3 linked regions of the Luteitalea sp. TBR-22 genome follow. The protein of the gene in region 2 binds, or shares a complex with, the protein of the main gene of each other region. Links are inferred from orthologs where the notes say so. Each region holds a gene or a part of one and is shown on either strand. Other genes may lie near its edges.

Region 1 (3,030 bases), 1.2 Mb from region 2 along the record:
CCCCCATCGCCGTGACCGTCTCGTCGAGCACGCCGAGCAGGGACACCTGCCGGTCGCCCTCGGTCGAGGCCAGCACCTCGAGGTGGCGCAGCGTCGTGGCGTCGATGATCAGCCCATCGCGCGTCTCGCGGTACGCCACGCTGCGGACGTGCGTGAGGTCGGCCTTCTGCGTGTCGCGCAGGTACTGCACGAGCGCGCCGGCGGCGCCGATCGCGCAGGGATGGCCGTCGAGACCGAAGCCGGTGAGCCCCGACGTCTGCAGCTGCTCGGTGAGGGCGCGCTGCGCGGCGTCGAGGCCGAACTGCCAGCCGTCGCGCCGGGTGATGGCCGGCAACGGCGTGCCGTCGGTGCGCAGCGGCTCGATGTCGGCCTCGCTGGGCAGCAGCAGCTCGCGCGGCGCCAGCACCCCGAGCTCCTCGCGCAGCAGGGCCGCCGCGTCGGGGCCGTCGAACTCGGTGGCCGCGAACTCGCCGGTCGACAACTCCGCCCAGGCGACGCCCCAGGTCGTGCCGCCCCGGGCCGGCGGCAGAATCGCCGCGAGCAGCGCCGGGGCGCGCGCGTCGAGGTACGCCGCGTCGGTCAGGGTGCCGGGCGTGACCACGCGGGTGACCTCGCGCTTGACCAGGCCCTTGGCGGTCTTCGGATCCTCGACCTGGTCGCAGATGGCGACGCTGAAGCCCTGGCGGATCAGCCGCGTGACGTAGCCGTCGGCCGCGTGGAAGGGCACGCCGCACATCGGGATGCCGGTGCCGGCGGCATCCTTGGAGCGCGAGGTGAGCGTCAGCTCGAGCGCCCGCGCGGCGACGACGGCGTCCTCGTAGAACACCTCGTAGAAGTCGCCCATGCGGAAGAACAGCAGGGCGTCGGGATGCTGGCGCTTGGCGTCCTGGTACTGGCGCATCGCCGGCGTCAGGGAGGCGGGCGGTGCTGTCAGGATGGAGTGGGACACGGAGGCGGAGGTCCGCTGCCCGGAGGCGCGGCCGTAGAATGAGCGGGGCCGTGAGGACCGCGGCCAGTCTAGCATGCTGGTTCTCGCCCTCGACTCCTCCACCCGCGCCGGCAGTCTCGCGCTCGCCAGGGACGGCCACCTCCTCGAGGCCCGCGCCGGTGACTCCGCCGTCCGGCACGCCGCGCGGTTGCCAGGCGACCTCACGGACCTCCTCGCCGACCACGGCTGCACCCTGGCCGATGTCGACCTGCTCGCGGTCGTCGTCGGACCGGGCGGCTTCACGGGACTGCGCGTCGGGCTGGCGACGGTGCAGGGTCTGGCCGTTGCGCTCGAGCGACCGGTGTTTGCCGCCACGAGCCTGGACCTGCTGGGCGAGGCCGGCGCCGCCCGGGCCGGCGGCGCCCCCTGGGTCGGCGCGTGGATGCACGGGATGCGCGGCGAGGTGTTCACGGCCCTGTACGCGATTGGCGACGACGGCCCACGCCCGGTGGTCGAGCCGTTCGTGGGCACCCCGGAGGAGGCCGCCGCCACCTGGCAGGTGGCCACCGACGGCGACATCGTCGTGCTGGGCGACGCCTGGCCGGCGATGGCGGCGCCGCTCGAGCTGGCGTTGGGCTCCCGCCTTCGTCCGGTCACCGCGCCCCTGCTGGCGGCCGTGCTCGCCGAGGCGGCCATGCGGCGGCCCGGTGAGGCCGTGGGTCCCGCCGCGCTCAGGCCCGCCTACGTGCGACGGCCCGACGCGGTGATCACGCGGGAGCGCGCCGGCCTGCCCGTCGGCGGTGACGTGACGTGATCGGCCTGGCCATCCACGAAGCCGGCCCGGAGGCCAGCACGGAGGTGGCGGCGCTCGAGGCCTCGAGTTTCGACGTGCCCTGGTCGGTCGATGCGGTGCGGGCGCTGCTGCAGGACGGGCTCACGCGGGCGTGGATCGCGGCGGCGGGCGGCCGGCCGCGCGGGGCGGCGATCCTGCGGGTGGTCGCAGGCGAGGGCGAGTTGCTGCGCATCGTCGTGCACCCCGACGACCGGCGTCACGGCGTCGGACGGGCGCTCTTGCGGGCCGTCCTGTCAGTGGCGGCTGACGCATGTCCGCTCGGCGTGCACCTCGAGGTCCGGGCCTCCAACGTCGCGGCCCGCCACCTGTACGCCCGTCAGGGGTTCGTCGATCACGGGCGTCGTCGCGACTACTATCAGGCGCCGCGCGAGGACGCCGTGTTGATGCATTGGCGCCCCGCCGCGAGGCCTTCTGGAGCGGATGGGCTGGACGGGGAAAACCTCACGCCCGGGGCCGAGAATTCCGCGTTGCGGGGCTGATCGGACGGTGGTAGAGTGCCCCTTGAACCCGGGGGAAGACCCTGAACGGTTCCCCCGCCAGCAAGGAGGCAGCAATGCCCGATGCGCAGGATCTGAAGGAGCAACTGCTCCGGACCGACGCGGAGTATCGCGAGCTCTACCGACTCCACCACGAGCTGGACGAGCAGATTCGGTCCATGTCCACCAACCCGCACCTGTCCGAGAGCGAGCAGCTCGAGGAAGTCCGCCTCAAGAAGCGCAAGCTCCAGCTCAAGGATCGGATGGAGGACATCGTCCGACGATACGAGGCCCCGCCGCCCACCGGTCCGGCCCCCAGCTTCGCCCACGCCTAGCGCGGGCGGACGATAGATTCGGTCCTCTCCGGGTGCCCGTCTCCACGGCGGGCACCGTGGTTCCCGCCCCGGGGCCACCTCGCGTGCCGCCGTCTCCCCGCGGCCGTGTACCCTGACAACATGAAGCTCGATCGCGCCGGATACCCCTTCATCGCCGGGTTCCTAGCTCCCGCAGCGTATCTCCTGCTCAAGAAGAAGCCCGCCGCCGGCTTGCCGCTGCTCGGCATGGCCGGCTTCATGGCGTACTTCTTCCGCGATCCCGAGCGCTACCCGCCCCAGCATCCCGACCTCGTCCTCTCGCCGGCCGACGGGCGGGTGATGGTGGCAGGGCCGGGTGAGCCGGGTGTCGCCCCGCCGGGGGAGTGGCAGCAGATCAGCATCTTCCTGTCGCCCATGGACGTGCACATCAACCGCGCGCCCTTCGGCGGCGAGATCACG
Region 2 (3,147 bases):
GAGACACCACGCCATGTTCTGGGTGACGATGCTGATGATGCTGTTCGCGCAGGACGTGCCCGCCTCGTTCCCGCAGGCGACGATCACCAACGGCCGGGTGCGGGCCGTCGTCCTGCTGCCCGACGCCGGCGCCGGGTACTACCGCGGCACGCGCTTCGACTGGTCCGGTGCCGTCGCGAGCCTGCGGGCCGGCGACCACGAGTACTTCGGGCCGTGGTTCGAGACGCACGACCCGACGGGGCATGACGGCATCACCGGCCCCGTGGAGGAGTTCCAGGCCGGCGAGTCGTCGGTGGGCTACGCCGAGGCCGCGGCCGGCGGCACGTTCGTGCGCATCGGCGTGGGCCACGTCCGCAAGCCGGAGGAACCCGCATACCGGCGCTTCGGGACCTACCAGATCGTCGACCCCGGCACGTGGACGGTCGCCAGGGCAGCCGACCGCATCACCTTCACTCACGTGCTGGGCGAGGCCGGCGGCTACGCCTACGAGTACGTCAAGACCCTGCGCCTCGACGGCGACGCGCTCGTCATCGATCACGTGCTGCGCAACACGGGCCGCAAGCGGATCGAGACGCTGGTCTACGACCACAACTTCTTCACGCTCGACCGCCAGCCCACCGCCCCACCCGTCATCGTCCGCTTCCCCTTCGACCCGAAGCCGCTGCGCCCCGTCGAGCCGTTCGGCGAGATGGCCGGCCGCGAGCTGCGGTTCAGGAAGGCACTCGGGAAGGGCGAGCACGTGTTCACCGAGTTCGAGGGATTCGGCCCGACGGCGGCCGACTACGACTTCCGCCTCGAACATGCGGAGACGGGCGCGGGCGTCCGCATCCGGGGCGACCGACCGATCGCGAAGCTGATCTTCTGGTCGGCCTCGCGCACCGCCTGCCCCGAACCGTACGTCGACGCCAGCGTCGACCCGGGCCAGCAGACGACGTGGCAGATTCGGTACGACTTCTACGAGGTCAAGCGGTAGGGCGCGGTCTCCGACCGCGCCGCTGTCGATGGCGGCCGGGTGGGACACCCGGCCCTACCTGTGTGGCCTAGAGGCTCAGACTCGGGTCGGCGTTGAAGTCGAGGACCGCCCCGCGCGTCCCCGACTCCCACCGGCGAAGACCGGCGGCGGCGATCATCGCGGCGTTGTCGGTGGCCAGGGCGACGCTCGGCACGAACACCGGCAGGCCGACCGCGGCACCCCGCCTCTCCGCCTCGGCGCGCAGGCCGGCGTTTGCCGCCACGCCGCCGGCGATGCCGATCGCCCGTGCGTCGAACCACTCCGCCGCGCGGAACGTCCGGTCGAGCAACGTCTGCACGACGACGCGCTGGAAGCTGGCGCAGATGTCGTCCACGTCGGCATCGGTCAGCGGGCGCGCGCCGCCGTCGGTCGCCAGTTCGACATGCCGGCGCACCGCCGTCTTGAGGCCACTGAAGCTGAAGTCGGTCCGCCGCTTCAGCACCGACTCGAAGCCCGCCGGCAGGTGCGTGGCCGGCCCGGGTTCGCGCGCGTCGTGCGTCAGCTTGGGAATCGGGAACGCGATGGCGTGCGGATTGCCCTGCCGCGCCCGCCTGTCGACGATCGGCCCGCCCGGGTAGCCGAGCCCCACCAGCTTGGCCACCTTGTCGTATGCCTCACCGGCCGCGTCATCGCGCGTGCGCCCCACCAGTTGGTACACGCCGGCTGACGGCAGGTGGTACAGGCTGGTGTGCCCACCGGACACGACGAGCACGATGGCCGGATACGGCAACTCGCCGTTGTGCAGGACGAGCGACTCGATGTGGCCGGCCAGGTGATGGACCGGCACGACGGGGATGTTGCGCGCCGCGCCGACGGCCTTGGCAAAGCTCACGCCGACGAGCAGCGACCCCACAAGGCCCGGGCCCTGCGTCACGGCGATCGCGTCGATGCCGGCCCACGTCGCCTGCGCCTGGTCGAGTGCCTGCCCGACGACGCCGACGATGTCGCGCAGGTGCTGGCGGGCGGCCAGCTCGGGGACGACCCCGCCCCACTCCCGATGGATCGCCACCTGCGAGGCGACCACGCTCGATCGCAGCTGCCACGCCCCCGGCCCGGTGGCTTCGACCACCGCCGCGGCGGTTTCGTCGCAGCTGCTCTCGATGCCGAGCACGCGCATCAGCGTGCCGCGGCTGCCACGGGCTCGCCGAACATCGCCGCGAGCGACTCGGTGTACGGGGCGCGCGCCACGCCCTTCTCGGTGATGATGCCGGCGATGAAGCGGTGCGGGGTCACGTCGAACGACGGGTTGAACACCTTGGCGCCGACCGGCGCGATCTGCGTCGTCCCCACGTGCGTCACCTCCCTGGCGTGGCGTTCCTCGATGGGAATCGCGCTGCCGGCGGGGGTCCTCATGTCGACGGTCGACAGCGGCGCCGCGACGTAGAACGGAATGCCGTGCTCACGCGCCAGGACGGCCACCGAGTACGTGCCGATCTTGTTGGCCGCATCCCCGTTGGCGGCGATGCGATCGGCGCCGACGACGATGAAGTTGATGCGCCCGTCGCGCATCAGCACGCCCGCCATGTTGTCGGAGATGACGGTCGTGTCGATGCCGTCGCGCACGAGCTCCCACGCCGTCAGGCGCGCGCCCTGCAGCACCGGCCGGGTCTCGTCGGCGAACACCCGCACGTGGCGTCCCTGCTCGATCGCGCCGCGGATGACCCCGAGTGCCGTGCCGTAGCCCGCCGTCGCCAACGCGCCGGCATTGCAGTGCGTGAGGATACCCGCCTCGGCCGGCACGAGGGCGCCGCCATGGCGGCCGATGGCGCGGCAGCTCTCGAGATCCTCGTCGTGGATGGCCTGCGCCTCGGCCAGCATGATGGCGCGCAGGTCGTCGACGCTCGCGCCCGCGAGGACCCGCTCGGAGAACACGCGCTTCATGCGGTCGATGGCCCAGAACAGGTTGACCGCCGTGGGCCGCGTGCCCGCGAGCAGGTCGCAGTCCTTGAGGAACTCGGTCGTCAGCTGCTTGGTGCCGGCCGCCTTGCTGCGGCGCACCGACAGCGCCAGGCCGAACGCGGCCGAGACGCCGATCGCCGGGGCGCCACGGATGACCATCGTCTTGATGGCCCTGGCGACTTCAGCGGGGGTCTTGCAGGTGACGTAGATTTCGCGAGTCGGCAGCTTGCGCTGGT
Region 3 (3,148 bases), 1.3 Mb from region 2 along the record:
CGGCCTCGCTGGGAACCCGCCCGCCCGCTGGCAGTCGTCCGCTCTCGATGTCGCGCCGCAGGGCCTCGAAGACCACCTGGTACTTGGGAATGGCGAGGCCAGCGCGTTGCATGTCGAGATGTTATGACAACTCCAGGCGAAGCACCACCGTTCTTGTCAGTACGCCCAGTCGATACTCAAGCATTCATCGAATGTCGAAGTGTTTACGTAAACTTTACTGGTCAGACCACTATGCGATTGCTATGCTGTCTATCAGGAGGCCATGACGTGCTCCCGAGGAGTGATATGACAACCACGAACGAACCGGTGCACTTCCTGGTGGCCAGCGACTTCGACCAGACCCTCAGTTTCAACGACTCGGGGGTGGTGCTGAGCCAACTGATTGGCGCGTCGGGCTTCGAGGAAAAGGTTGCGGGGTTGGCGCGAAGCAACCTCGTGCACCAGGGGGGCGAGCTCGCCTACCTGCTCCGCCACGACCCCGAGTTCCGGGCCGTGCGTCGCGAGCACCTGGTCGAGGCCGGGCGCCGCGTCCGCCTGAAGCAGGACATCCCTCAGCTTGTCGACGTGCTGTCGCGCGGCATTCCGGGCTGCCGGTTCTCGTTCTACGTGATCTCGGCTGCGCCGCGCGAGGTGATCTGCGCCGCGCTGGACGGCGTGGTCCCGGCCGACCACATCCACGGCACCGAACTGGAGTTCGACGAGGTGTCCGGGGAGGTGACCGCCGTGAAGCACGTGCCGGCGGGCTACGGCAAGGTGGCCGTGCTCGAGCAGCTCGAGGCGCGCAGCAGCAGCCGTCCCGAGCACACCATCTACGTGGGCGACGGCAGTTCCGACGTCCACGTCATGCTCCACGTCAACAACCGCGACGGGTTCACGATCGCCGTCTCGGAGAACCGCCACCTCGCCCGCATCGCCCGCCGGACGCTCCTCAGCGACAGCGCCCTGAGCGTGATGGTGCCGATCCTCGGGCACGTGGCGGGCTGGAGTTCGACGCGCATCCGGGAGCTGTTTGCCGGCTACGGCCTCACGCTGCAGGACTGGGAGCGGGCCCGCACCGACCGCATCACCCTCGCCGAGATGCCGGCGCTGGTCCGGGCGGAATCGGCATGAGCACGCCCGATGCGATCGGTTGGGCGGCGACGGCCGTCTTCACGGCCTCCTACCTCACGCGTGGCCAGGAGCGGCTACGCCGTGTGCAGATGGCGGGGGCGACGCTCTGGCTGACCTACGGGCTGGTGATCGAGGCGCCGCCGGTGATCGGCTCGAACATCCTGGTGCTGAGCGCGGCGTGCTGGGCCGAGTACCGGCAGCGGCGTGAGGCGCGGGCCTCCCTCATCTCACCGTCAGCCACCGTCGTCGCGGACCGCGAGGCCCGCGACGGCGGCGGGGCGCAAGCCGAGGCCGAGGCCGCGTAGAGCCGGCGCGAGGTTGCCTCAGGAGCCGCCGATCGCGATGCGGCGCGCCGACTCGTCGACGATCGTGAATCTGACGTGGAGGGCGCCGGCAACGGGGCGCGCGAGCCGTTCCGGCCACTCGATCGCCAGCACGCCCTCCTCGGCCGTCTCGTCAAGGCCGAGCTCCTCGATCGACGCACTGCCCTGCGGCAAGCGGTAGAGATCCGCATGGTGGAGCGTGAGTCGCCCGCCCCGATATTCGTGGACCAGCGTGAAGGTGGGACTGCTGACCTGGTCGTCGGGGATGCCGAGACCTTCGGCGAGCCCGCGCACGAAGGCCGTCTTGCCGGCGCCGAGGTCGCCGTGCAGGAGCAGAACGGCGCCGGGCGCGAGCGTCGCCGCCAGGCGCTGCGCCAGCGCGCGCGTCCCGGCCTCCGAGGTGGTCGTCTCCTCGGTCACTCGTCCTCGTCGTCGCCGGGCTTGCGTTCGGCCGCGAGCTCGAGCACGGCGTCCCCGAGGTACGTCAGCAGATCCGAGGCCGTGAGCGCTGCCTCGCCGAGGTCGGCCATGGCCAGGTCGCCGGCGTGGCCGTGCAGGTACACGCCCAGACGCGCCGCCCCCTCCGCGTCGAGCAGTTGACCGAACCAGCCGGCGATCACGCCAGTGAGCACGTCCCCGGTGCCGCCGGTCGCCATCCCCGGATTGCCCGTCATGTTGATCGCCACGCTGCCTTCGGGGGCGGCCACGAGCGTGCGATGCCCCTTGAGCACGACATGCAACTGGTGCTGCTCGGCGAAGGTGCGGGCGGCCGTCAGGCGATCCTGCTGCACCTGCTCGGTGGAGATCCCGAGGAGCCGGGCCATCTCGCCCGGGTGCGGCGTGATGATCACGTCGTGCCCGTCGCGGCCCGCGAGTCGCTGCGCGTGCTCGCCCGCGAAGGCGTTCAGCGCGTCGGCGTCGAGCACGATGGGCACTCCGGCGCGCTCGACCACCCCGTGCACGAAGGCGCGGACGCCCTCGCCGGTGCCGAGTCCCGGTCCCATGGCGATCACGTCGGCCGAGGCGGCCAGCACCCGCTCGATGCCGTCGGGGATCACCTGGCCGTCGGCATCCTCGGGCAGGCCAATCGTCATGTACTCGGGCGCCATGGCCGCGAGGATCGGTTGCACCGACCTCGGCGTGGCGACGGTGACCAGCCCGGCGCCCGACCGGAGGGCTGCCATCGCGGCCAGGTGCGCGGCGCCGCTCTTGCCCATCGAGCCGGCGACGATCAGCACCCGCCCGAACTCGCCCTTGTGCGCCTCCGGGTCGCGTGGCTCGAGCACGCTGCGGATGGCGTCGCGCGTGATGACCTCCACGTGCGGGCCGTCGATCTGCTCGATCACCACGCCCGGGATGCCGATGTCGGCCACCACGAGATCGCCGCAGACGCGTTGGGCGGGCGGCAGGATGTGGCAGATCTTGGGGGCAGCGAGCGTCACGGTGACGGCAGCGCGGACGGCCTCCCCCTGCACCTCGTGCGTGTCGGCGAGCAGGCCGCTCGGCACGTCGACCGCGACCACCGGGATGCCGCTGCCGTTGAGGTCGCCGACGATGGTCGGGTACATGCCGTCGAGGGCCCGCTTGAGTCCCGTCCCGAAGATCGCGTCGACGATCAGGTCGCAGGTCGAGATCTCGGAGAAGTGCAGTTCCCACGCCTGCTCGTCGCCGATCTCGACGACCGACGCGCCGAGCCGCCCGAGCACCTCCAGGTT

What was found.
Region 1: the proteins of tsaD (region 2) and tsaB are in contact, whole or in part, in a solved structure (PDB 4WQ4), measured with the Escherichia coli proteins. The link is inferred for Luteitalea sp. TBR-22 from one-to-one orthologs.
Region 3: the proteins of tsaD (region 2) and tsaE are in contact, whole or in part, in a crystal structure (PDB 6N9A), measured with the Thermotoga maritima proteins. The link is inferred for Luteitalea sp. TBR-22 from one-to-one orthologs. Residues at the interface, in WP_004082750.1 of Thermotoga maritima: Cys10, Asp11, Arg49, His50, Leu82, Gly84, Gly135, Gly136, Glu154, Thr155, Leu156, Asp157, Asp158, Ser159, Glu162, Asp165, Lys166, Arg169, Leu170, Tyr175, Lys213, Thr214, Leu217, Tyr218, Gln221, Arg222, Asn324; in WP_004082108.1 of Thermotoga maritima: Leu37, Gly38, Lys46, Lys57, Val59, Lys60, Ser61, Thr63, Phe64, Thr65, Leu66, Met67, Val69, Pro71, Tyr82, Arg83, Leu84, Asp86, Asp88, Phe89, Asp93, Ile128, Asp130, Glu131, Arg134.

Annotation. Positions count from the first base shown.
Region 1 is NZ_AP024452.1:3,170,504-3,173,533, reverse strand. What follows is about bases 1-2,882. They hold tsaB (tRNA (adenosine(37)-N6)-threonylcarbamoyltransferase complex dimerization subunit type 1 TsaB), read left to right. Parts: upstream 1-1,022; coding sequence 1,023-1,742; downstream 1,743-2,882. Other genes in these bases: TBR22_RS13050 (phosphatidylserine decarboxylase), read left to right, coding at 2,713-2,882; TBR22_RS13055 (YdcH family protein), read left to right, coding at 2,335-2,592; rimI (ribosomal protein S18-alanine N-acetyltransferase), read left to right, coding at 1,739-2,260; mutS (DNA mismatch repair protein MutS), read right to left, coding at 1-901. Also shown: more of TBR22_RS13050, read left to right, coding at 2,883-3,030. UniProt on the Escherichia coli protein: Required for the formation of a threonylcarbamoyl group on adenosine at position 37 (t(6)A37) in tRNAs that read codons beginning with adenine.
Region 2 is NZ_AP024452.1:4,393,008-4,396,154, forward strand. Bases 86-3,084 are described here. They hold tsaD (tRNA (adenosine(37)-N6)-threonylcarbamoyltransferase complex transferase subunit TsaD), read right to left. Parts: upstream 2,130-3,084; coding sequence 1,041-2,129; downstream 86-1,040. Other genes in these bases: TBR22_RS18380 (hypothetical protein), read left to right, coding at 86-973; mtnA (S-methyl-5-thioribose-1-phosphate isomerase), read right to left, coding at 2,129-3,084. Also shown: TBR22_RS18375 (PQQ-binding-like beta-propeller repeat protein), read left to right, coding at 1-2; more of TBR22_RS18380, read left to right, coding at 1-85; more of mtnA, read right to left, coding at 3,085-3,147.
Region 3 is NZ_AP024452.1:3,066,080-3,069,227, reverse strand. The notes cover bases 144-3,143. They hold tsaE (tRNA (adenosine(37)-N6)-threonylcarbamoyltransferase complex ATPase subunit type 1 TsaE), read right to left. Parts: upstream 1,854-3,143; coding sequence 1,434-1,853; downstream 144-1,433. Other genes in these bases: TBR22_RS12615 (NAD(P)H-hydrate dehydratase), read right to left, coding at 1,850-3,143; TBR22_RS12625 (hypothetical protein), read left to right, coding at 1,107-1,415; TBR22_RS12630 (HAD-IB family phosphatase), read left to right, coding at 286-1,110. In the rest of the region: TBR22_RS12635 (substrate-binding domain-containing protein), read right to left, coding at 1-112; more of TBR22_RS12615, read right to left, coding at 3,144-3,148. UniProt on the Escherichia coli protein: Required for the formation of a threonylcarbamoyl group on adenosine at position 37 (t(6)A37) in tRNAs that read codons beginning with adenine.